Regions from separate parts of the Enterobacter sp. Li2LvB3 genome, predicted to be linked through region 1. Evidence: riboswitches for the same ligand, from Rfam matches in the RefSeq annotation. Region 1 holds a riboswitch; the other holds the start of a gene.
What was found. A riboswitch is a leader RNA that binds a small molecule or an ion and turns the genes downstream of it on or off. The one in region 1 is predicted to bind thiamine pyrophosphate.
Positions count from the first base shown of each region.

Region 2: linked by a shared signal. The riboswitch ahead of thiC (phosphomethylpyrimidine synthase ThiC) and the one ahead of thiB (thiamine ABC transporter substrate binding subunit) in region 1 are both predicted to bind thiamine pyrophosphate.

Region 1 is NZ_JBSICG010000008.1:76,916-88,421, reverse strand. Features, by position in the region: gene leuL (leu operon leader peptide) at 274-360, shown strand; gene leuA (2-isopropylmalate synthase) at 452-2,023, shown strand; gene leuB (3-isopropylmalate dehydrogenase) at 2,023-3,114, shown strand; gene leuC (3-isopropylmalate dehydratase large subunit) at 3,117-4,517, shown strand; gene leuD (3-isopropylmalate dehydratase small subunit) at 4,528-5,133, shown strand; gene ACS603_RS08740 (Hok/Gef family protein) at 5,225-5,377, opposite strand; gene ACS603_RS08735 (sugar efflux transporter) at 5,595-6,773, opposite strand; gene sgrT (glucose uptake inhibitor SgrT) at 6,894-7,046, opposite strand; gene sgrR (HTH-type transcriptional regulator SgrR) at 7,135-8,790, shown strand; TPP riboswitch at 8,827-8,927, shown strand; gene thiB (thiamine ABC transporter substrate binding subunit) at 8,959-9,942, shown strand; gene thiP (thiamine/thiamine pyrophosphate ABC transporter permease ThiP) at 9,918-11,506, shown strand, end outside.
Region 2 is NZ_JBSICG010000039.1:12,208-23,713, forward strand. Features, by position in the region: gene rpoC (DNA-directed RNA polymerase subunit beta') at 1-156, shown strand, start outside; gene ACS603_RS22635 (PTS lactose/cellobiose transporter subunit IIA) at 271-588, opposite strand; gene ACS603_RS22640 (PTS sugar transporter subunit IIB) at 592-897, opposite strand; gene ACS603_RS22645 (sensor domain-containing diguanylate cyclase) at 1,078-2,619, opposite strand; gene thiH (2-iminoacetate synthase ThiH) at 2,958-4,091, opposite strand; gene thiG (thiazole synthase) at 4,091-4,858, opposite strand; gene thiS (sulfur carrier protein ThiS) at 4,860-5,060, opposite strand; gene ACS603_RS22665 (HesA/MoeB/ThiF family protein) at 5,044-5,799, opposite strand; gene thiE (thiamine phosphate synthase) at 5,792-6,427, opposite strand; gene thiC (phosphomethylpyrimidine synthase ThiC) at 6,427-8,322, opposite strand; TPP riboswitch at 8,401-8,514, opposite strand; gene rsd (sigma D regulator) at 8,569-9,066, opposite strand; gene nudC (NAD(+) diphosphatase) at 9,162-9,935, shown strand; gene hemE (uroporphyrinogen decarboxylase) at 9,976-11,040, shown strand; gene nfi (deoxyribonuclease V) at 11,050-11,506, shown strand, end outside.

The DNA of each region.
Region 1 (11,506 bases):
CCCAATGAAACGAAAAGAATTTATGCTTAAAATTTGACAAAATAAATTATATGTTTAATTGCTACGAATTATTATTAAATCATTCGCCAAGCGAATACTCAGTCCAAAACAAGACAATTAACCTGGTCTGAAAAGAGAAAACCAGCACAATAAGCTAAAGTACACATTCTCTTTTACGCCTGGATCACTACCCTTTTTCCCTGTAAGGGGTTGACATGAATCGTCGTATCCAGTACCACTAAAGGCATATCGTTTTTATCTGGAGCACGATTCATGATTCGCACCATTCGTTTCACCGGTCTACTACTACTAAACGCATCCACTGTGCGCGGTAGACTGGCGGGCGAAATTCAGCGTTGAATCGTCACCAGTAATACAAGAAACCCGCGCCACTGCGCGGGTTTTTTTATGCTCGTAGCAAGGCGCCCTAAGACAGACAAGGACCTAACCCATGAGCCAGCAAGTCATTATTTTCGATACAACGTTGCGTGACGGTGAACAGGCATTACAGGCAAGCCTGAGTGTAAAAGAAAAACTCCAGATTGCGCTGGCCCTCGAACGTATGGGTGTTGACGTCATGGAGGTCGGTTTCCCTGTCTCTTCTCCAGGTGACTTCGAATCTGTACAAACCATCGCGCGCACCATCAAAAACAGCCGTGTGTGTGGCCTGGCGCGCTGCGTTGAGAAAGATATCGACGTAGCTGCCGAATCGCTGAAAGTGGCGGAAGCCTTCCGTATTCATACCTTTATTGCCACCTCGCCAATGCACATTGCCACCAAGTTGCGCAGCACGCTGGACGAGGTTATCGAACGCGCCGTGTACATGGTTAAACGTGCACGCAATTACACGGACGACGTTGAATTTTCCTGTGAAGATGCTGGACGTACGCCAATTGAAGACTTGGCACGCGTGGTTGAAGCGGCAATCAATGCCGGTGCCAGAACCATCAACATCCCGGACACCGTCGGCTACACCATGCCGTTTGAGTTCTCCAATATCATCACTGGCCTGTATGACCGCGTGCCAAACATTGATAAAGCGATTATCTCTGTCCATACACACGACGATTTAGGTCTGGCCGTCGGCAATGCCATTGCGGCCGTCCACGCCGGTGCGCGTCAGGTAGAAGGTGCGATGAACGGTATCGGCGAGCGTGCGGGTAACTGTTCGCTGGAAGAAGTGATCATGGCGATTAAAGTGCGCAAAGACATTATGAACGTGAACACGCGCATTAATCACAATGAAATCTGGCGCACCAGCCAGACCGTCAGCCAGATTTGCAACATGCCAATCCCGGCAAACAAAGCGATTGTGGGCACGGGCGCGTTCGCACACTCCTCCGGTATTCACCAGGATGGGGTCATCAAGAACCGCGAAAACTACGAAATCATGACCCCGGAATCCATCGGTCTGAACCAGGTACAGCTGAACCTGACTTCCCGCTCTGGCCGTGCGGCTGTGAAACACCGCATGGAAGAGATGGGTTACAAAGACAACGATTACAATATGGACCAGCTGTACGACGCATTCCTGAAGCTGGCAGACAAAAAAGGCCAGGTCTTCGATTACGATCTGGAAGCTCTGGCTTTCATCAACAAACAGCAGGAAGAGCCAGAGCATTTCCGCCTGGATTACTTCAGCGTGCAGTCCGGCTCCAGCGACATCGCAACGGCCTCCGTCAAACTGGCCTGCGGGGATGAAATCAAAGCCGAAGCCGCTAACGGCAACGGACCAGTTGATGCTATTTACCAGGCTATCAATCGCGTCACTGAATATGACGTCGAGTTGGTTAAATATGACCTGACGGCCAAAGGTCAGGGTAAAAATGCCCTGGGTCAGGTGGATATCGTTGTCACTTATAACGGACGTCGTTTCCACGGCGTAGGTCTGGCGACCGATATCGTTGAATCCTCCGCAAAAGCAATGGTTCACGTCCTGAACAACATCTGGCGTGCCGCTGAAGTCGAAAAAGAATTGCAACGTAAAGCTCAGAATAAAGAGAACAATAAGGAAACCGTGTAATGTCGAAGAATTACCATATTGCTGTGTTACCGGGTGATGGAATTGGCCCGGAAGTAATGGCACAGGCGCTGAAAGTACTGGAAGCCGTTCGTTCGCGTTTTGCGATGAAAATTTCCACCAGCCACTACGATGTAGGCGGCATTGCTATCGATAACCACGGCACGCCATTGCCAAAAGCAACCGTTGAAGGCTGCGAAAATGCAGATGCTGTACTGTTCGGCTCCGTTGGCGGCCCAAAATGGGAACACCTGCCACCGGCAGAGCAACCGGAGCGTGGCGCACTGCTGCCGCTGCGTAAGCATTTTAAGCTGTTCAGCAACCTGCGTCCGGCGAAGCTGTATCAGGGGCTGGAAGAGTTCTGCCCGCTGCGTGCTGACATCGCCGCTAATGGCTTCGACATTCTGTGCGTGCGTGAACTGACCGGCGGGATCTATTTTGGTCAGCCGAAAGGCCGTGAAGGCAGCGGTCAGCATGAGAAAGCCTTTGATACCGAGGTGTATCACCGTTTTGAAATTGAACGTATCGCCCATATCGCTTTTGAGTCCGCGCGCAAACGCCGTCATAAAGTGACCTCTATTGATAAAGCGAACGTGTTGCAGTCTTCTATTTTGTGGCGTGAAATCGTCAGCGAAATCGCAAAAGAGTACCCGGACGTTGAGCTGTCGCACATGTACATCGACAACGCCACTATGCAGTTGATCAAAGATCCTTCCCAGTTTGATGTGCTGCTGTGCTCCAACCTGTTCGGCGACATCCTGTCGGATGAGTGCGCGATGATCACCGGCTCTATGGGGATGTTGCCTTCCGCAAGCCTCAATGAAGAAGGCTTTGGTCTGTACGAACCGGCTGGCGGCTCTGCACCGGATATCGCAGGCAAAAACATCGCCAACCCTATTGCGCAGATCCTGTCTCTGGCATTACTGCTGCGTTACAGCCTGGATGCGGGCGATGCCGCAACAGCAATTGAAAACGCCATTAACCGTGCGTTGGAAGAAGGCGTCCGTACCGGTGATTTAGCACGTGGCACGGCGGCAGTCAGTACCGATGAAATGGGCGATATCATTGCCCGCTATGTCGCTGAAGGGGTGTAATCATGGCGAAGACGTTATACGAAAAGTTGTTTGATGCTCACGTGGTTTATGAGGCACCCAACGAAACACCACTGTTGTACATCGACCGTCATCTGGTGCACGAAGTGACCTCTCCGCAGGCCTTTGACGGCCTGCGCGCGCACAAGCGCCCGGTACGCCAGCCAGGTAAAACCTTCGCTACCATGGATCACAACGTTTCCACTCAGACCAAAGACATCAATGCGTCGGGTGAGATGGCGCGTATCCAGATGCAGGAACTGATTAAGAACTGCAACGAATTTGGTGTTGAGCTGTATGACCTGAACCACCCGTATCAGGGCATTGTGCACGTTATGGGGCCGGAACAGGGCATCACCCTGCCGGGTATGACCATTGTCTGTGGCGACTCCCATACCGCGACACACGGCGCATTTGGTGCACTGGCCTTCGGTATTGGTACGTCTGAAGTCGAACACGTGCTGGCCACGCAGACCCTGAAACAGGGCCGTGCCAAAACCATGAAGATTGAAGTGAAGGGTAAAGCCTCGCCAGGCATTACCGCTAAAGACATCGTGCTGGCCATTATCGGTAAAACCGGTAGCGCGGGCGGCACGGGCCACGTTGTCGAGTTCTGCGGCGACGCTATCCAGGCGTTAAGCATGGAAGGCCGTATGACCCTGTGCAATATGGCCATTGAGATGGGTGCCAAAGCCGGTCTGGTCGCGCCAGACGAAACCACCTTCAACTATGTGAAGGGTCGTTTGCACGCACCAAAAGATCAGGATTTTGCCAGTGCCGTTGAATACTGGAAAACCCTGAGCACCGACGACGGCGCAACCTTTGATACGGTTGTCACTCTCCAGGCAGAAGACATTGCTCCGCAGGTCACCTGGGGGACGAACCCAGGCCAGGTGATTTCCGTCAATGACACTATTCCTGACCCGGCATCGTTCGCCGACCCGGTTGAGCGCGCCAGCGCAGAAAAAGCACTGGCCTACATGGGGTTGAAACCCGGCGTCCCTCTGACAGACGTTGCAATCGACAAAGTGTTTATTGGCTCTTGCACCAACTCCCGTATTGAAGACTTGCGTGCAGCCGCTGAAATCGCCAAAGGCCGTAAAGTCGCGCCAGGCGTTCAGGCGCTGGTCGTGCCTGGTTCTGGCCCGGTTAAAGCCCAGGCAGAAGCAGAAGGCCTGGACAAAATCTTTATCGAAGCCGGTTTTGAGTGGCGCTTGCCGGGCTGCTCTATGTGCCTGGCGATGAACAACGACCGTCTGAATCCAGGCGAGCGCTGTGCTTCTACCAGTAACCGTAACTTTGAAGGCCGTCAGGGCCGTGGTGGGCGCACCCACCTGGTCAGCCCGGCTATGGCCGCCGCTGCAGCAGTTACCGGCCATTTCGCCGACATTCGCAGCCTGAAATAAGGAGACAATCATGGCAGAGAAATTTACCCAACATACGGGCCTGGTTGTCCCACTGGACGCGGCCAACGTCGATACTGACGCCATCATTCCTAAGCAGTTTTTACAGAAAGTGACTCGCACTGGTTTTGGCGCTCACCTGTTTAATGACTGGCGTTTTCTGGACGATAAAGGCGAAGTCCCTAACCCGGAATTCGTGCTGAACTTCCCGGAATATAAGGGTGCATCGATTCTTCTGGCCCGGGAAAACTTTGGCTGCGGTTCATCGCGTGAACACGCCCCCTGGGCGCTTACGGACTACGGCTTTAAGGTCGTTATCGCACCGAGCTTTGCCGATATCTTCTACGGCAACAGTTTTAACAACCAGTTGCTGCCTGTAACGCTCAGCGATGAGCAGGTTGATGAGTTGTTCAACCTGGTTCAGGCGAACCCAGGCATTTCATTTGAAGTGGATCTGGAAGCCGAAGTGGTTAAAGCTGGTGATAAAACCTACAGCTTTAGTATTGATACATTCCGTCGCCATTGTATGTTGAACGGCCTGGACAGTATTGGTCTGACGTTACAGCATGAAGACGCAATTTCCGCTTACGAGAAAAAACAGCCTGCGTTTATGCGTTAAAGGCAATGGCCCGCAGCGCGCGGGCCATTGATAAGGGTGCGTTGAGGCTCAACCACTCTGGAGAGGCGGGGAAGCATCCCCGCCAATACCGCTAACGCCTTGCTTCGTAAGCCAACACTGCCGCCAGCTCTGTTTTCTCCTGTCTGAAATGCAGCTCACACAGCGAGTCGCGCACCATCCAGGTGAAGATCAACAGCGTCGTACAGATCAGAAATAAGCTTAACAGCAGAGTACGTTTTGGCATTCCAGCCTCCTTATTGCTTTTCGGCAATGAAGAGACTAACCTCGCAATGTGGGTTGTGAAGTTAGCCTCCCCATCAGTTTTATTGATGTGGGACTCTCCACTGTTTGCCTCTTGCGAAAGCCTGAGGCAAACAGCCTCAAGCACCCGCCACGCACTCTATTCGCCTTATTAGCATCTGTCAGAAAGTCGTTTCATTTCATGAAGCCGCCTTCCAGAATCAGACATCCTTAACCCGGCATGTCAGCCCCAGCGTCACCACCGATATCGCAGCAATCATCCAGTACACCGCCCAATGCCCGTAGCTTTGCGAAAGCGCCCCCTGAATCACCCCTGCCAGAATCACACCGGTTGAAATACTGTTCGTAAACAACGTCGTAGCCGAACCCGCGCGCCCAGGCATTAAATCCTGGAACCAGAGCATCCCTATCCCGGCAACAATCCCGATGAACACGGCATTGAACAACTGCAACGCCAGCAGCGCCTCGCGCGAATGAAAGAAGATAAGCCCCAGATAGAACAACACCCCTGCCGCTACGGCAACAATCATCATCGGGCGTTTTCCGAAGCGCTTAACGTAGTAACCCGCCAGAATCATCGCCGGGATCTCAAGCCCTGCGGCCGTCCCCATCAGGATGCCCGCAAGTTTGTCCGGTAAACCCAGCTCACTACTGATCCACAAAGGCATATCGATGATGTACATGGTGTTGCAGGTCCACATCAGCGTGGAGGCGATAAACAGCATCCGGACATTTTTATCTTTCCAGCCGCTGACCTGAGCAACCAGTTTGTCTGGCGTTTGCTCAACCCTTGCAACCGAAGGCAGTGCAAAGGCAATCAGTACAAGGCTGATGGCAAAAATCCCTGCCGCAATCGAAAACATGACCGTAAAGCCATAACTCAGCGCCAGCATGAATGCCAGCGGCGGGCCAATAACCCACGCGAGAGAGAGCTGCGCACGCATTACCGAGCTGAACATCACCACTTCGCGGGCAGAACTGTCCGCATACTCACGGGCCAGCGCAAACAGCTGCGGCATGGCGGTATTGGCCAGCGCCGCCAGCAGCACGCCGCAGGTGAGCAGCGTCATATAGTGGCGATTAAAGGCAAACAGCAAGGCATTACCGATGGCCATGGCGCAACAAAAGAGGATCAATTTTCGGCGATCGCCCTGGCTGTCGGAACGCTTAGCAAGCCACAGGCTGACCAGGATCCCGGCAATGGCGTTGACGGTGTAAAACAGGCCAACCCAGAACGGCTGCGCCCCTACTTCGCGGCTGAGAAACAGGCTCAGCGTAGGCGCCTGGAGCGCCCCGGCCACACCCATCATAAAAGCCACCAGCATAAATGCGGCATACACGCCATTCAGGCGTCGCCCCATCGTCATCAACCAGAGCATACGCAAATCCTTGTGAAAGCAGTTTGAAATTGGGTGAAATAGTAAACGAAAAAAGCCAGCAAAAACATTTTGCTGGCGGGTGATTAGCACCAATACTCAGTCACACATGATCGAGGCGAGTTAGCGAGAAGAGGTCGATTTCGTAACATCCCACTGCATCAATTCTTCCAAAATTTTCAGTCGTTGCTCTGCACACTGGCGGGCCAGCCAGGACACTCCCTTTGTCGCTGAAAAGTACTGCTGATAAAACTGACGTGCGGTAGACCTCTTCATAATTTACCTCCTCGCTTCATCGGGAAGAATTATTGGCTTAATATAGGGATAAATAAATTGCTGATTTTTTGTCAGGAGTTCCCCTTTTATGCCTTCTGGTCGTCTGCAACAACAATTTATCCGCCTCTGGCAATGCTGCGAGGGGCAATCCCAGGACACCACGCTAAATGAGCTGGCCGATCTACTGAACTGCTCTCGCCGTCATATGCGTACCCTGCTCAACACCATGCAGCAACAGGGCTGGCTGAACTGGGAAGCAGAGGCCGGACGTGGCAAACGTTCACGCCTGAGCTTCCTCTACACCGGCCTTGCGCTGCAACAGCAGCGCGCAGAAGACCTGCTGGAGCAGGACCGGATCGATCAGCTGGTGCAACTGGTGGGCGATAAGGCTGCCGTACGTCAGATGCTGGTTTCACATCTCGGGCGGAGCTTTCGCCAGGGGCGGCATATTCTGCGGGTGCTCTACTATCGTCCAATGAAAAATCTGTTACCCGGCACGGCGTTACGGCGTTCAGAAACCCATATGGCGCGACAAATCTTCAGCGGCCTGACGCGCATAAATGAGGAAAACGGGGAACTGGAAGCGGATATCGCTCACCACTGGCAGCAACTTTCCCCTCTCCACTGGCGATTTTTTTTACGCCCCGGTATTCATTTCCACCACGGACGTGAGCTGGAAATGGCCGATGTTATCGCTTCGCTGGATCGCGCCCGTAAGCTTCCGCTCTACTCACACATCATCCACATCCATTCGCCGACCGCCTGGACGCTGGATATTGAGCTGTCGCAGCCAGACAAATGGCTCCCCTGGCTTCTGGGCTATGTGCCGTCGATGATCTTGCCCGGCGAATGGAGTTCCCTGAATAATTTTGCCAGCCAGCCGATTGGCACCGGGCCTTACGCCGTTTCACGCAACAATAATAACCAGCTTAAGATCCGCGCTTTTGATGACTATTTTGGCTACCGGGCGCTGATCGACGAAGTGAACGTCTGGGTATTGCCGGATATCAGCGAAGAGCTGAGCGTTGGCCTGACGCTCGAGGGCCCCACCACAGGTGAGAAAGCGGTCGAAAGCCGTCTTGAAGAGGGCTGCTACTATCTGCTGTTTGACAGCCGCACCCATCGCGGCGCAAATCAGGAGGTTCGTAAGTGGATAAGCCATGTACTCGCCCCATCTAACCTGATTTACCACGCGGAAGAACAGTATCAGACCTACTGGTTCCCGGCGTATGGGCTGCTGCCACGCTGGCACCACGCGCGTCCGGTGCCATGCGAAAAACCCGCTGGGCTAGAGTCCATCACCCTGACCTTCTACCGCGAACACGTAGAGCACCGCTTTATTGCCAGAATCATGGCGAAACTGCTGGCAACCGTTGGGGTGACGCTGGAGATCCAGGAGGTTGATTATGACGAGTGGCACCGCGGCGATGTGGTGAGTGACATCTGGCTGAACAGTGCTAACTTCACCCTGCCGCTCGATTTCTCGCTCTTTTCACACCTGTACGAGGTGCCGTTGATCCAGCACTGTATCGACCGGGACTGGCAGCAAGACGCCGCCCAGTGGCGCGCAGGCGAGATGAATCTGGCTTCGTGGTGCCAGCAATTACTGGCTCAGCAGGCCATTGTGCCGTTGATCCACCACTGGCTGATGATTCAGGGGCAACGCAGTATGCGCGGCTTACGCATGAACACACTGGGCTGGTTTGACTTTAAATCGGCCTGGTTTGCACCGCCTGAGCCATAACACTTTCGCAATATTCACCAAATCATTACAATACCGCCGTTCTCAACGGGGTGCTGCATCACTGATGTGCGCTGAGATAATACCCGTCGAACCTGATCCGGATAACGCCGGCGAAGGGATTTGAGGCTGTCGCTCAAAATCCTTTGCCACTCAACTATGAGGTGCAAAGTGTTAAAAAAAGTTCTTCCTCTGCTGGTGCTGATTGCACTGCCTGCTGCTGCTAAGCCTGTTCTGACAGTCTACACCTACGACTCTTTCTCGGCCGACTGGGGCCCGGGCCCGGTGGTAAAAAAAGCCTTTGAAGCCGACTGTAACTGCGAGCTGAAATTTGTCGCGCTGGAAGATGGCGTTTCGCTGCTTAACCGTCTGCGCATGGAAGGGAAAAACAGCAAAGCCGACGTGGTGCTTGGCCTTGATAACAACCTGCTGGACGCTGCCACACAAACTAAGCTGTTTGCCAAAAGCGGCGTGTCAACCGATGCCGTCAGCGTGCCTGGCGGCTGGAAAAACGACATCTTCGTTCCCTTTGATTACGGCTACTTTGCCTTTGTTTATGACAAAAACAAGCTGAAGAACCCGCCCAAAAGCCTGAAAGAGCTGGTTGAAAGCGATCAGAAATGGCGCGTGATTTACGAAGACCCGCGTACCAGTACCCCGGGTCTTGGCCTGCTGCTGTGGATGCAAAAAGTCTATGGCGATAAAGCGCCGGAAGCCTGGCAGAAGCTGGCTGCGAAAACCGTCACCGTCACGAAGGGCTGGAGTGAAGCCTATGGTCTGTTCCTGAAAGGGGAAAGCGACCTGGTGCTGAGCTACACCACTTCTCCGGCTTACCACATTATTGCCGAGAAGAAAGACAACTACGCGGCTGCAAACTTTGCAGAAGGCCACTACTTGCAGGTTGAAGTGGCTGCACGTACCGCCGCCAGCAAGCAGCCGGAGCTGGCAGAGAAGTTCCTGAAATTTATGGTTTCTCCTGCGTTCCAGAATGCTATCCCGACGGGCAACTGGATGTATCCGGTCACCAGCGTTGCGCTGCCGGCAGGCTTTGATCAGCTTTCTAAACCGCAAACCTCACTGGAGTTTACGCCGCAGCAGGTGGCTGCACAGCGCACAGCATGGGTAAGCGAATGGCAACGCGCCGTCAGCCGTTAATTGCAGGCTGGTTACTCCCCGGACTGCTCGCCGCCATCCTGATGGTTGCGGTAAGTCTGGGGGCATTTCTTGCGTTATGGTTAAACGCGCCAGAGAGCGATCTGCTCTCTCTCTGGCACGATAGCTATCTCTGGCACGTCATTCGTTTCTCTTTCTGGCAGGCGTTTCTCTCGGCGCTGCTGTCGGTTATTCCTGCCATTTTTCTGGCGCGAGCACTTTACCGAAGACGATTTCCTGGCAGACAGGCATTGTTGCGCCTGTGCGCCATGACGCTGATCCTGCCCGTGCTGGTTGCCGTTTTCGGTATTCTCAGCGTCTATGGCCGTCAGGGCTGGCTGGCCTCGCTCTTTACCCTGCTTGGCCTGGAGTGGACCTTCTCCCCTTATGGATTGAAAGGCATTCTGCTGGCGCACATTTTTTTCAACATGCCGATGGCCACGCGGCTCTTTTTACAGGCGCTGGAGAACATCCCCGGCGAACAGCGTCAGCTTGCTGCCCAGCTGGATATGCGCGGATGGTCGTTCTTCCGTTTCGTCGAATGGCCCTGGCTGCGTCGGCAAATTCCACCGGTCGCCGCCCTGATCTTTATGCTCTGCTTTGCCAGCTTCGCAACCGTGCTCTCGCTTGGCGGTGGCCCGCAGGCCACAACGATTGAGCTGGCTATCTATCAGGCCCTGAGCTACGACTACGATCCGGGGCGCGCGGCGCTACTGGCGATCGTACAGATGTTCTGCTGCCTGGTGCTGGTATTACTGAGCCAGCGTCTGAGTAAAGCCATCCCGCCTGGGGCGAATCAGATTTCAGGCTGGCGCGACCCGCAGGATAGCCTGCACAGCCGCCTCACCGATTTCGCACTCATTGCGCTGGCGCTCTTACTTCTGCTGCCGCCGCTTCTGGCGGTGGTGGTGGATGGCCTGAACCTGAATATCCTGTCCGTATTACGACAGCCCGTGCTCTGGCAGGTGACCTTTACCTCATTACGAATAGCGCTGGCGGCAGGGCTGCTGTGCGTTATCCTGACCATGATGTTGCTCTGGAGTAGCCGCGAGCTTTATGCCCGCCAGGCCCGTAAAGCCGGACAAGCCCTGGAACTGACCGGTATGCTGATTCTGGCGATGCCCGGTATTGTGCTGGCTACAGGTTTCTTTTTACTCTTCAACACCACCGTTGGCCTGCCCGCAAGCGCAGACGGCATTGTGATTTTCACCAACGCGCTGATGGCTATCCCCTACGCACTCAAAGTGCTGGAAAACCCCATGCGCGATATCAACAGTCGCTACAGTTTGTTGTGTCAGTCACTGGGAATGCAGGGCTGGCAGCGTCTGAAGGCCGTAGAACTCCGCGCACTGAAGCGTCCGCTGGCGCAGGCATTAGCCTTCGCCAGCGTATTGTCGATTGGTGATTTTGGCGTTGTGGCGTTATTTGGTAATGATGATTTCCGCACGCTACCGTTCTGGCTGTATCAGCAAATTGGCTCATATCGCAGTCAGGATGGCGCCGTGACGGCACTGTTACTTCTGCTGCTGTGCTTTGCCTTATTTACCGTTATCGAAAAACTCCCGGG
Region 2 (11,506 bases), on a different contig from region 1:
ATCCCGGCTGGTACCGGTTATGCGTACCATCAGGATCGTATGCGTCGTCGTGCAGCGGGCGAACTGCCAGCCGCACCGCAGGTCACTGCTGAAGATGCATCCGCGAGCCTGGCAGAACTGCTGAACGCAGGTCTGGGTGGTTCCGACAACGATTAATCGTTGATGCCCGGTGGTGAAAATTGCCGGGCATAGGATCGTAGGTCGGGTAAGCATCGCGCCACCTGACAATAAAAAACCCGCTTCGGCGGGTTTTTTTACATCTGCATGTTTTCAGTTTACCAACGGGATCCGTCGATAAAGCTCAATCATGTCGCCCGCCAGATCCTGGATAACCATCGCGTTCATCAAGTGATCCTGAGAATGAACAGTGATCAGGTTGACCGGAAGCTTCCCGGTGCCTTCATCAAGACCAATCAGCTGCGTCTGGATCGTGTGCGCATGTTTCACATATTCGCGCGACTCTTCCATCGCTTTTTCGGCTTCGGCAAAGTCACCTTTACGAGCCATCTGCAATGCAGTCAGGGCTGCACTGCGCGCTGCGCCCGCATTGACCAGTAATTCCATGATCGTTGTTTCTAAATCTTCCACAGGTCACTCCAGCAGTTTGAGGGCTTTTTCCAGTACGACATCGCCTTTCATCATGCCGTAATCCATCATGTCGATAACCGCGACCTTTTTACCCAGCGGGTCTGCCTGCGCCTGAAGTTTTGCCAGCTCGTATTTTACCTGTGGCCCCAGTAATACGATGTCGGCGGCGGCAATGTTGTCTTTAAACTCCGCAACCGGGACGGCTTTAATGGTTACTTCAACCCCTTTTTTCTGCGCGGCATCTTTCATTCGTTGAACCAGCATACTGGTCGACATTCCCGCTGCACAGCATAAAACGATGTTCTTCATAGTCAGCCTCGATGTACATGTGTTTATTGATAATTATCCCGTGCAGACCGCTTCAACAACCGCTTTACCGCGATTGTGTGTTTGGCATCACAAAGAAATCGGCAATTTTCTGAAACCGGTTACAATTTTACATCTGTAGGCAATATGCCCGTTGAAACGGGCACAGAGAAAGGAGAGGGGTTAGTTATCGGAGGTTTGCAAAATGCGATTTTTACCCTGCTGTTTGGCTTTATAAAGTGCACCATCTACGGTGCCAATAAACTGCTCAAGTGGCTCGAAATGCCATTCGCCCAGCCCGGCGCTGAATGTCACGTGCAGATTCTCTTCACGCCATGCGCGCTTCTCCACCGCGATACGCCATGTATCCAGTAATTCGTGAGACAGCGCGAACAGCTCCGAGCGGAAGATAACCGCAAACTCCTCACCGCCGTAGCGATAAACAGAGACGTTATGTGGCTGCATAACCTGAAGCCCTTCACGCGCGACGTTGCGCAGAACGATATCACCGCTCAAATGTCCCCAGGTGTCATTGATGGATTTGAAGTTATCAATGTCGACCAGCGCCAGGGCAAATGGCTGATGGTTATTGAGCAGCTCAGCAATGTCGTTGTCGAAAGCACGACGGTTTTTACAGCCTGTCAGCGCATCGTGGGTCGCCTGGCGCACATAGGCAAGTTCCCGTTCTTTGTTTGACTGAATGGTATGGCTGAGCATCGCTTCAAGGCGAGGCGCCGTGCTGACATCCCCGGTTTTGATCGCGTTAATGATGTTCATCAGAACGGTGCGTGAGGCATGGCGCAGGTATAAACCAAACAGGATGATAATGAGGCTTGCCAGCGCCAATCCCCAGCCGACGATAGCTGTCTCATGTTGGGTGATCCCGATGAGTGTAGAATCAGCCACCCGGTAGATAACAAACCAGTCGGGGTTGGTAAACGAGTAGTAGTAAAACCAGGTTTTGCTTTCCGGGTCATAAAGATGGCCCTCACCGCTGGTCATTTTATCCATCAGCGCTTCGCTGACGTACGGCTTAAAAAGTGCCCCGGTATCAGGGTGCAGCACGACAGTACCATCCCGCTCCACGATAAAAAACTCGCCTTGTACGGGGGCGACCATTTGCCGCAGTGTAAATCCCATTGACGTCAGGTCGAGGTGAAATGCGAGCGTCCCTTTCAGGCGCCCCTCTGGCGAAATAACGGGTTTAAAGAGTGTGACCGTAGGATGTCCGGTGAAGTAATCCATATAAGGATGGGTATAGCGGCTGAAAGTACTGGCTTCTGCCTGGCCGATAAACCACGGGCGGGTGCGGGCATCAAATGTTTTGCTCTTGTCCGTGGGCAGAACTTCCGGGGCACGCAGATAATGCCCTTGTGTGTCGGACAGCGAGATGGAAGAGACGGTCGGCATCAGATTCTGAAGATGCATCAATACCTGCAATCCTTCACCTGGATTGGTGTTTATTGTTTGATTCAGCCTGTCATTACGTGCGAAGAAGGTGGCTGCTCGTCCAAGGATATAGTCATTTTCATGCAGGATGGATTCGGTGTAGATCACCGCAAGGTTGTGGGTGAAGTTTCCGTTAATCTTATGATAATCATTAAGAAAATTACTGCGCTGGGACAGGGTGATAAACACAGCGACCAGAATAAAACTGAGCAGGATCCCCGCGAAACTGATCATAATCGGCCTGGTGAAAGATAGTTTTCTGCTATGAAGTGCCATGAGTTGTAAATCAGTCCAGATGATGTGAAGCGTGAGAGCAATGAGTATCCTCTGAGCATAGTCGCTACCCGGATGTTGGCGGTTAATTATACGCGTAAGGTTTCAATGCAAGATGATTTACCTTAAGAAACGATAATAAATTTCGTATTTATTTGATGAATTAAAATTTTGTTGTAGTGATCAAGAGAAGGCAGGGCGAATCGAGGAAGAAGCTATTCGCCCTGGTCAGCGTCCGTTGCTGACGAAGAAAGCATAAAAAAACCGGGTGATGTCTGACAACCACCCGGTTATAACGCTACGAAGCTTCTCGGCAACTTTCTGCACCGTTGCACGGTGTTTCATCGTAATTGCGAAGCGCGCCCCAACCAGCTATCCCAGTCTTTCCATACCGGTTGTAACCCCTGTTCTGCAAGCGCATCTGCCACGGCTTCAGGGCGTCGGCCATCGTGGGGCGCAAACTGTTCCAGCTCGGGATGGTCATCGGCATAACCCCCTGGCTGGGTTTTGGAAAAGGCACTGACATTGTTGATAGCCAGCGGGATAACACGGTCACGAAACGCCGGTGATTCGCGTGTGGAGAGTGACAGTTCCACCTCCGGCGCGAACAGGCGAAATGCACAGATGGTCTGAACAAGCTGGCGTTCATCCATCAGCGAAGCCGGCTCTATTCCCCCTGCGCACGGACGCAAACGTGGGAAAGAGATCGAGTAGCGGCTTTGCCAGTAGTGTTGCTGTAGCCACAGCAGGTGCTCCGCCACCATATAGCAATCTACCCGCCAGCTATCAGAAAGCCCAATCAACGCACCCAGCCCGATTTTGTCAATCCCGGCACGTCCAAGCCTGTCTGGCGTCTCCAGCCTGAAGAAAAAATCCTGTTTTTTCCCTTTCAGGTGATGCTGCGCGTACATCGCCTCGTGATAGGTTTCCTGGTAGACCATTACGCCATCAAGCCCCAGTCCTTTAAGCTCGGCGTATTCGTCCTCAGAAAGGGGCTGAACCTCCATCTGTAACGATGAAAACTCGCGGCGAATGGCAGGAAGATGCTGGCGAAAATAGTCCATCCCGACTTTCCCCTGATGCTCTCCGGTTACCAGTAGCAGATGTTCGAATCCCATCTCGCGTATGGCGGCACACTCGCGGGCGATTTCCTGCTCATCCAGCGTTTTGCGTTTGATACGGTTGCTCATGGAAAAACCGCAGTAGGTGCAGTCATTGGCGCACAGGTTAGAGAGATAAAGCGGCACGTAAAAGCTGACTGTGTTGCCAAAACGTTGTCGGGTAAGACGCTGTGCGCGCCGGGCCATCGGCTCCAGATAAGCGCTGGCCGCAGGGGAGAGCAAGGCCATCAGGTCCTCACGGGTCAGATGACGGGCATTTAACGCCCGCTCCACATCTGCTGACGTTTTACTGTTGATGCGCAGGCGAATATCGTCCCAGTTGAGCTGCCGCCAGCGGTCGGTAAAAGTGGTCATCAGAGCGCCTCCAGAAAGCCGGTCAGCGGGCTGGTGGCCCGCGCAAGAGGGCTACGTGACCCGGGGCCAGACTGACGTGCCAGCATGCCCGCTTCCACCGCCAGACGAAACGCGCGCGCCATCATCACGGGATCGTCTGCCACCGCAATTGCGGTGTTGACCAGTACGGCATCGGCCCCCATTTCCAGCGCCTGCGCGGCATGGCTCGGAACACCAATACCAGCATCAACTACTACTGGTACGGTTGCCTGTTCAATAATTATCTCCAGCATGGCGCGGGTTTCCAGCCCCTGATTGGAACCAATAGGCGCGCCCAGCGGCATCACGGCGGCACAGCCCACTTCTTCCAGCCGTTTGCACAATACCGGATCGGCCCCGCAATAGGGCAGAACGGTAAAACCAAGCTGGACCAGCTTTTCGGCGGCTTTCAGGGTTTCGATTGGGTCGGGCAGCAGCCAGCGGGCATCAGGATGAATTTCAAGTTTCAGCCAGGGCGTCCCCAGCGCTTCTCGTGCCAACTGGGCGGCAAAAATCGCCTCTTCTGCGGTTTTTGCTCCGGAGGTGTTTGGTAGCAAGGTCACGCCAGCCGCCAGCAGTGGCCCGAGTATGGCATCGCTGTGATTGCGCAGATCAACGCGCTTCATAGCGAGCGTTACCAGCTGGCTACCACTTTCCTGAATGGCATCGACCATTAGCTGCGGTGACGCGAATTTTCCGGTTCCGGTAAAGAGATGTGAATCAAAGGTTTTGTCGGCAATACGTAACATATCAACCCCCTGCGATAACCTGAAACAGCAGGATGTTGTCGCCTTCGCGCACCTGCTGATGCTCCCACTGCTCACGCGGCAGGATCTGTTGATTAAGTGCCAGAGCTGTTCCCGGCTTCAGTTGGCGCAATTTGTCGAGCAGTATGGCGATGGTGAGCCCATCGTCGCACTTCAGCGGTTCGTCATTAAACAGAATGCGCATTCTGGCCTCCACACACCGGACATTGGCTTGCGCGGTGTAACGCCAGGTGTCGCCAGCCGCCAGAGCGGGCATCAAACAGCCGCAGCGTATTGCGATCCGTCTTCATATCGCTGAGTAACTTAATGGCCTCCAGTGCCTGCAATGTCCCCATTACACCCACCACAGGCCCAAGAATGCCCGCGGTGCGGCAGTTGCGTTCCGGCTCGGCATCGTCTGGCCACAGGCAGCGATAGCACCCCTGCGCCCAGGGCGGCGTGAGCACCATCATTTGCCCGCCGAAACCGACCGCACTGGCGGTGATCAACGGCGTGTTATGTGTTACGCAGGCGGCGTTGATGGCCTGGCGGGTTGCCATATTGTCGGTGCAATCCAGCACAACATCCGCAAGCGCCACTTCGCGTAGCAGGTCTTCACCCGCCAGACGCTCTTGCAGGGCGATAAGTTCGATATCAGGGTTGAGCTGGTTTAGCCGCTGCCGGGTGATACGCGCTTTGGGCTGGTTAATATCGTCGGTGGTAAAAAGGATCTGGCGTTGCAGGTTGCTGAGATGCACGTCGTCGTCATCCGCCAGCACCAGCGTACCCACGCCCGCTCCAGCCAGATACAGCGCGGCGGGCGTCCCTAATCCTCCCAGCCCGACAACTAACACCCGGCTTTCAAGAAGTTTTTTCTGGCCGTCGATAGCGATATCTTCCAGCAGTATCTGCCGGCTGTAGCGCATAAAGTCGCGATCATTCATCACCTGCTCCTGCCAGCTGTAACAGCTGTTCGGTGGCGGCCTGCCAGTCTGCGGCCTGGGTGATGGCGCTGACGACGGCAATACTGCCAACGCCCGTCTCCAGCACAGCCGGAGCCCGTTCAAGGCTAATGCCGCCGATGGCGACGGTCGGATAATCGGTCAGTCGCTGAATATGACCAGCCAGCTGCCCAAGCCCCTGGGGTGCTGAAGGCATCTGTTTGGTCTGTGTCGGGAAGACGTGGCCAAGTGCGATATAAGAGGGGCGTGCGGCGAGCGCCACATCGATCTCCATGTCGTCGTGGGTTGAAACCCCCAAACGCAGTCCGGCTTTACGGATAGCGTCCAGATCCGTTGTCTCCAGGTCTTCCTGACCCAGGTGCACGCCGTAAGCCTGGTGCTTAATGGCCAGTCGCCAGTAGTCGTTGATAAACAGGCGGGCCTCATAACGACGTCCCAGTTCAATGGCGGCGACCACATCGGCCTCCACCTCTTCATCACGTTTATCTTTGATGCGCAGCTGGATGGTGCGAACGCCTGCCTCCAGCAGGCGCGCAATCCACTCAACGCTATCCACTACCGGGTAAAGCCCTAGCCGAAAGGGAACCGGTGGGAAATCAGGCTGATACATTACGCCTCCTCTTTTTTGAGGTAGATTTCGCCGCCTTTTGCGCGGAAGTTATCTGACATGTCCGCCATGCCCACTTCAATAGCCTGTGCCGCTGCGTAATCACGCACTTCCTGGGTGATTTTCATGGAGCAGAACTTTGGCCCGCACATGGAGCAGAAGTGCGCCACTTTACCGGATTCCTGTGGCAGGGTTTCGTCGTGGTAGGCGCGGGCGGTGAACGGGTCGAGCGCCAGGTTGAACTGATCTTCCCAGCGGAATTCGAAGCGTGCTTTCGACATCGCGTTATCACGGATTTGCGCGCCCGGATGGCCTTTCGCCAGATCCGCTGCGTGGGCAGCAATTTTGTAGGTGATCAGACCCTGTTTGACATCTTCTTTGTTCGGCAGACCGAGGTGCTCTTTCGGCGTTACGTAGCAGAGCATGGCGCAGCCGAACCAGCCGATCATCGCCGCGCCAATCCCGGAGGTGAAGTGGTCGTAGCCTGGCGCGATATCTGTGGTCAATGGCCCCAGAGTATAGAACGGCGCTTCGTGGCAGTGCTCCAGCTCTTCGGTCATGTTGCGGCGGATCATCTGCATAGGGACATGTCCCGGGCCTTCAATCATTACCTGCACGTCATACTCCCAGGCGATTTTGGTCAGTTCGCCCAGCGTATGCAGTTCGGCAAACTGCGCTTCGTCGTTGGCATCCTGAATCGAGCCTGGACGCAGGCCATCGCCCAGTGAGAGCGAAACGTCGTAGGCTGCGCAGATTTCGCAAATCTCGCGGAAGTGCTGGTACAGGAAGTTTTCCTGATGGTGCGACAGGCACCATTTGGCCATGATTGAGCCGCCGCGCGAGACAATCCCGGTCAGGCGTTTAGCGGTCATCGGCACATAACGCAGCAGCACACCGGCGTGGATGGTGAAATAGTCCACACCCTGTTCAGCCTGCTCCAGCAGCGTATCGCGGAAGGCTTCCCAGGTGAGGTTTTCGGCGATGCCGTTCACTTTTTCCAGCGCCTGATAAATGGGCACAGTACCAATCGGTACCGGGCTGTTACGCAGGATCCACTCGCGGGTTTCGTGGATGTAACGTCCGGTAGAGAGGTCCATCACCGTGTCTGCACCCCAGCGGGTAGACCAGACCAGTTTTTCCACCTCTTCTTCAATGGAGGAGGTCACCGCCGAGTTACCAATGTTGGCGTTGACCTTCACCAGGAAGTTACGCCCGATGATCATCGGCTCTGATTCAGGGTGGTTGATGTTCGCAGGGATAATGGCGCGCCCGGCGGCCACTTCGTCACGCACAAATTCCGGGGTGATATTTTCCGGCAGACGCGCGCCGAAACCTTCTCCTGGATGCTGGTGGCGCAGCACTTCACCGCGAATACGTTCACGTCCCATATTTTCGCGGATGGCGATGAACTCCATTTCCGGCGTGACGATACCCTGGCGTGCATAGTGTAGCTGGGTTACGCATTTGCCTGCTGAGGCGCGTTTCGGGGTCAGCAGGCCGGTGAAGCGCAGCTCGTCCAGACCGTCGTCGGCCAGGCGCTCTTTGGTATATGCGGAGCTTTGCTCGTTGAGTTCTTCGCTGTCATTACGGGCGTCAATCCACGGCTGGCGCAGCTTTGCCAGACCCTGCTGAACGTTGATCGCAATCTCAGGATCGCCATACGGGCCAGAGGTGTCATACACCGGGATCGCTTCGTTATCTTCAAACTGCGGATCCTCTTTGCTGCCGCCAATGAGCGTTGGGCTAAGCTGGATTTCACGCATCGGGACGCGGATATCCGCCTGAGAGCCGGTAATGTAAATGCGGTTTGAGTTCGGGAAAGCAGTGCCTTCCAGGGTGTCGATGAAGTGTTGTGCTTGTGCGCGTTGTTCGCGACGGGTCAGTTTAGTGGTAGACATAGCTCATTCCAAAAGTGAAGGACATGGCTTGTCAGACGACGGATGAAGCAAGAGGAGATCGCCCAGGGGCGATACAACAGCAGTGTAACTCTTGTTCCCTTCGCAGGTATTAGCCTGATCAGGTTCCGCGGATCCCGAATTAACGGTCTCAGCCCGCGTTTTTGCAAACGCTGGGCACTCCGACAAGAAAAATCCCCCTCGTGAGAGGGGCGAATGTTTGTAAATTACTCGTTAACGATTAAGAACTCAAGCAGGCCGCGCGATGTTCTCTTCGTTACTGATGTTCAAATCGTTGTCCAGCGCGAGGGCGATCAGCTTATCTTCCAGCGTAAATCGCTCTTCCAGGGCTTCGCCAAGATCGGACAGCGCCTGCTGGAACTCAAGATAGTTATCGTGATCAATAGCGTTCTCAAGCGTGGAGTCGTAGTAGTCCATAATCTGCTGAGTGTTGGCTTCCAGCAGCGGATAGAGTTTGCTGGCCGCTAAATACGGCGTTGTCCCTTCCATTTCGCGGATAATACGTTCATAAATATTGAAATGGCCGTCGGACAAGTAGTCGACCAGGCTCTGACAAAAATCATCCAGCGCTTTTTCGTTCAGGCGCATGTAGGATTCTTTGCCAGGCTTAATGCCGACCAGATTGTAATAAGCCACGAGCAGATGCTTGCGTACATGTAGCCAGCGATCCACCAGTTTGTTACTTCCTCCAACGCGCTCTGTCAGGCTTTCCAGCTGGTTTAACATGTTCGACTCCGCAAGGTTTAGAATTGAATCTGCTTACCCAAAATTTAACCACGATGCTAACAACATGTCAGTGAAGCGAAGGTAGTGCAATAGATATGGATCGTATTATTGAAAAATCAGATCTCGGTTGGTGGTTAGTCAGTTACGAACAAAAATTATGGTTGCCCGCAGGGGAAATACCCTATGGCGCGGCAGAAAAATTCGATCTTGTGGGCCAACCTGCGCTGAGGATCGGCGAGTGGCAGGGCGATCCTGTGTGGATGATCCAGCAGGCCCGCCGTCAGGATATGGGATCGGTTCGTCAGGTACTCGATCTTGATGTCGGGCTGTTCCAGCTGGCTGGCCGCGGCGTGCAGCTGGCGGAGTTTTACCGTTCGCATAAATACTGCGGCTATTGCGGCCATACCATGCATCCGAGCAAAACCGAATGGGCGATGCTGTGCAGCCACTGCCGGGAACGTTACTACCCGCAAATTGCGCCGTGCATCATTGTCGCTATCCGCCGGGAAGATTCGATCCTGCTGGCGCAACACACCCGCCATCGCAACGGCGTACACACCGTGTTAGCCGGATTCGTTGAAGTGGGTGAGACGCTGGAGCAGGCCGTAGCACGCGAAGTCATGGAAGAGAGCGGGATTACGGTGAAAAACCTGCGCTATGTCACCTCACAGCCCTGGCCGTTCCCGCAATCACTGATGACCGCGTTTATGGCCGAATACGACAGCGGCGAGATTGTTATCGACCAGAAAGAGCTGCTGGAGGCGAACTGGTATCGTTACGACGATTTACCGCTGTTACCACCGCCGGGCACCGTGGCGCGCCGGCTGATAGAAGATACCGTCGCAATGTGTCGGGCTGATGCTGAGTGACATGTTACACTGAGGCCATGACGCTTAAGGAACTGCAAAAATGACCGAACTGAAGAACGATCGTTATCTGCGTGCGCTGCTGCGCCAGCCCGTTGATGTCACTCCGGTGTGGATGATGCGCCAGGCTGGCCGCTATCTCCCGGAGTACAAAGCCACCCGTGCCCAGGCGGGGGATTTTATGTCGCTGTGCAAAAATGCGGAACTGGCTTGCGAAGTCACGCTCCAGCCGCTGCGACGTTATCCACTGGATGCGGCGATCCTCTTTTCGGACATTCTGACTATCCCTGATGCCATGGGTCTTGGGCTGTATTTCGAAACGGGCGAAGGCCCACGTTTCACCTCTCCGATTAAGAGCAAAGCCGACGTCGATAAGCTGCCGATCCCAGACCCTGAGGGTGAACTGGGCTATGTGATGAATGCGGTACGCACCATCCGCCGTGAGCTGAAAGGCGAAGTGCCGCTGATTGGCTTCTCCGGCAGCCCGTGGACGCTGGCGACTTACATGGTTGAAGGTGGCAGCAGCAAAGCCTTTACCGTGATCAAAAAGATGATGTATGCCGAGCCACTGGCGCTGCATGCGCTGCTCGACAAGCTGGCGAAGAGCGTCACGCTGTATCTGAATGCCCAAATTAAAGCGGGTGCGCAGTCAGTGATGATTTTCGATACCTGGGGTGGTGTGCTGACCGGGCGCGATTATCAGCAATTCTCGCTCTATTACATGCACAAAATCGTTGATGGTCTGCTGCGCGAAAATGAAGGCCGCCGCGTGCCGGTAACGCTGTTCACCAAAGGTGGCGGTCAGTGGCTCGAAGCGATGGCAGCAACAGGCTGTGACGCGCTTGGGCTGGACTGGACGACCGATATCGCTGATGCACGTCGCCGCGTGGGCGACAAAGTGGCGCTGCAAGGCAATATGGACCCATCCATGCTGTATGCACCGCCTGCACGTATCGAAGAAGAGGTCGCAACTATTCTGGCGGGCTTTGGTCAGGGTGAAGGCCACGTCTTTAACCTCGGCCACGGTATTCATCAGGATGTACCGCCTGAGCACGCGGGTGCGTTTGTGGAGGCGGTACACCGGTTGTCTGCGCAGTACCACAAGTAAGGAATAGCTATGGATCTCGCGTCATTACGCGCTCAGCAGTTGGAACTGGCATCATCGGTGATCCGCGAGGATCAACTCGATAAGAATCCGCCGCAGTATATTGGTGGCGCCGATGTGGGGTTTGAGCAGGGCGGGGAGGTGACGCGAGCCGCGATGGTGGTATTGAAGTACCCTTCGCTGGAGCTGGTGGAATACAAGGTAGCGCGTATCGCTACCACCATGCCTTACATTCCAGGTTTTCTCTCCTTTCGTGAATATCCCGCGCTGCTGGTCGCGTGGGAGCTCCTCTCGCAAAAACCTGACCTGCTGTTCGTTGACGGGCACGGTATTTCTCATCCGCGCCGGTTGGGTGTTGCCAGCCATTTTGGCCTGCTGGTGGATGTGCCAACGATAGGTGTCGCCAAAAAGCGCCTGTACGGTGCGTTTGAGCCTCTTTCTGCCGAAGCGGGCGCCCTCGGCCCCCTGA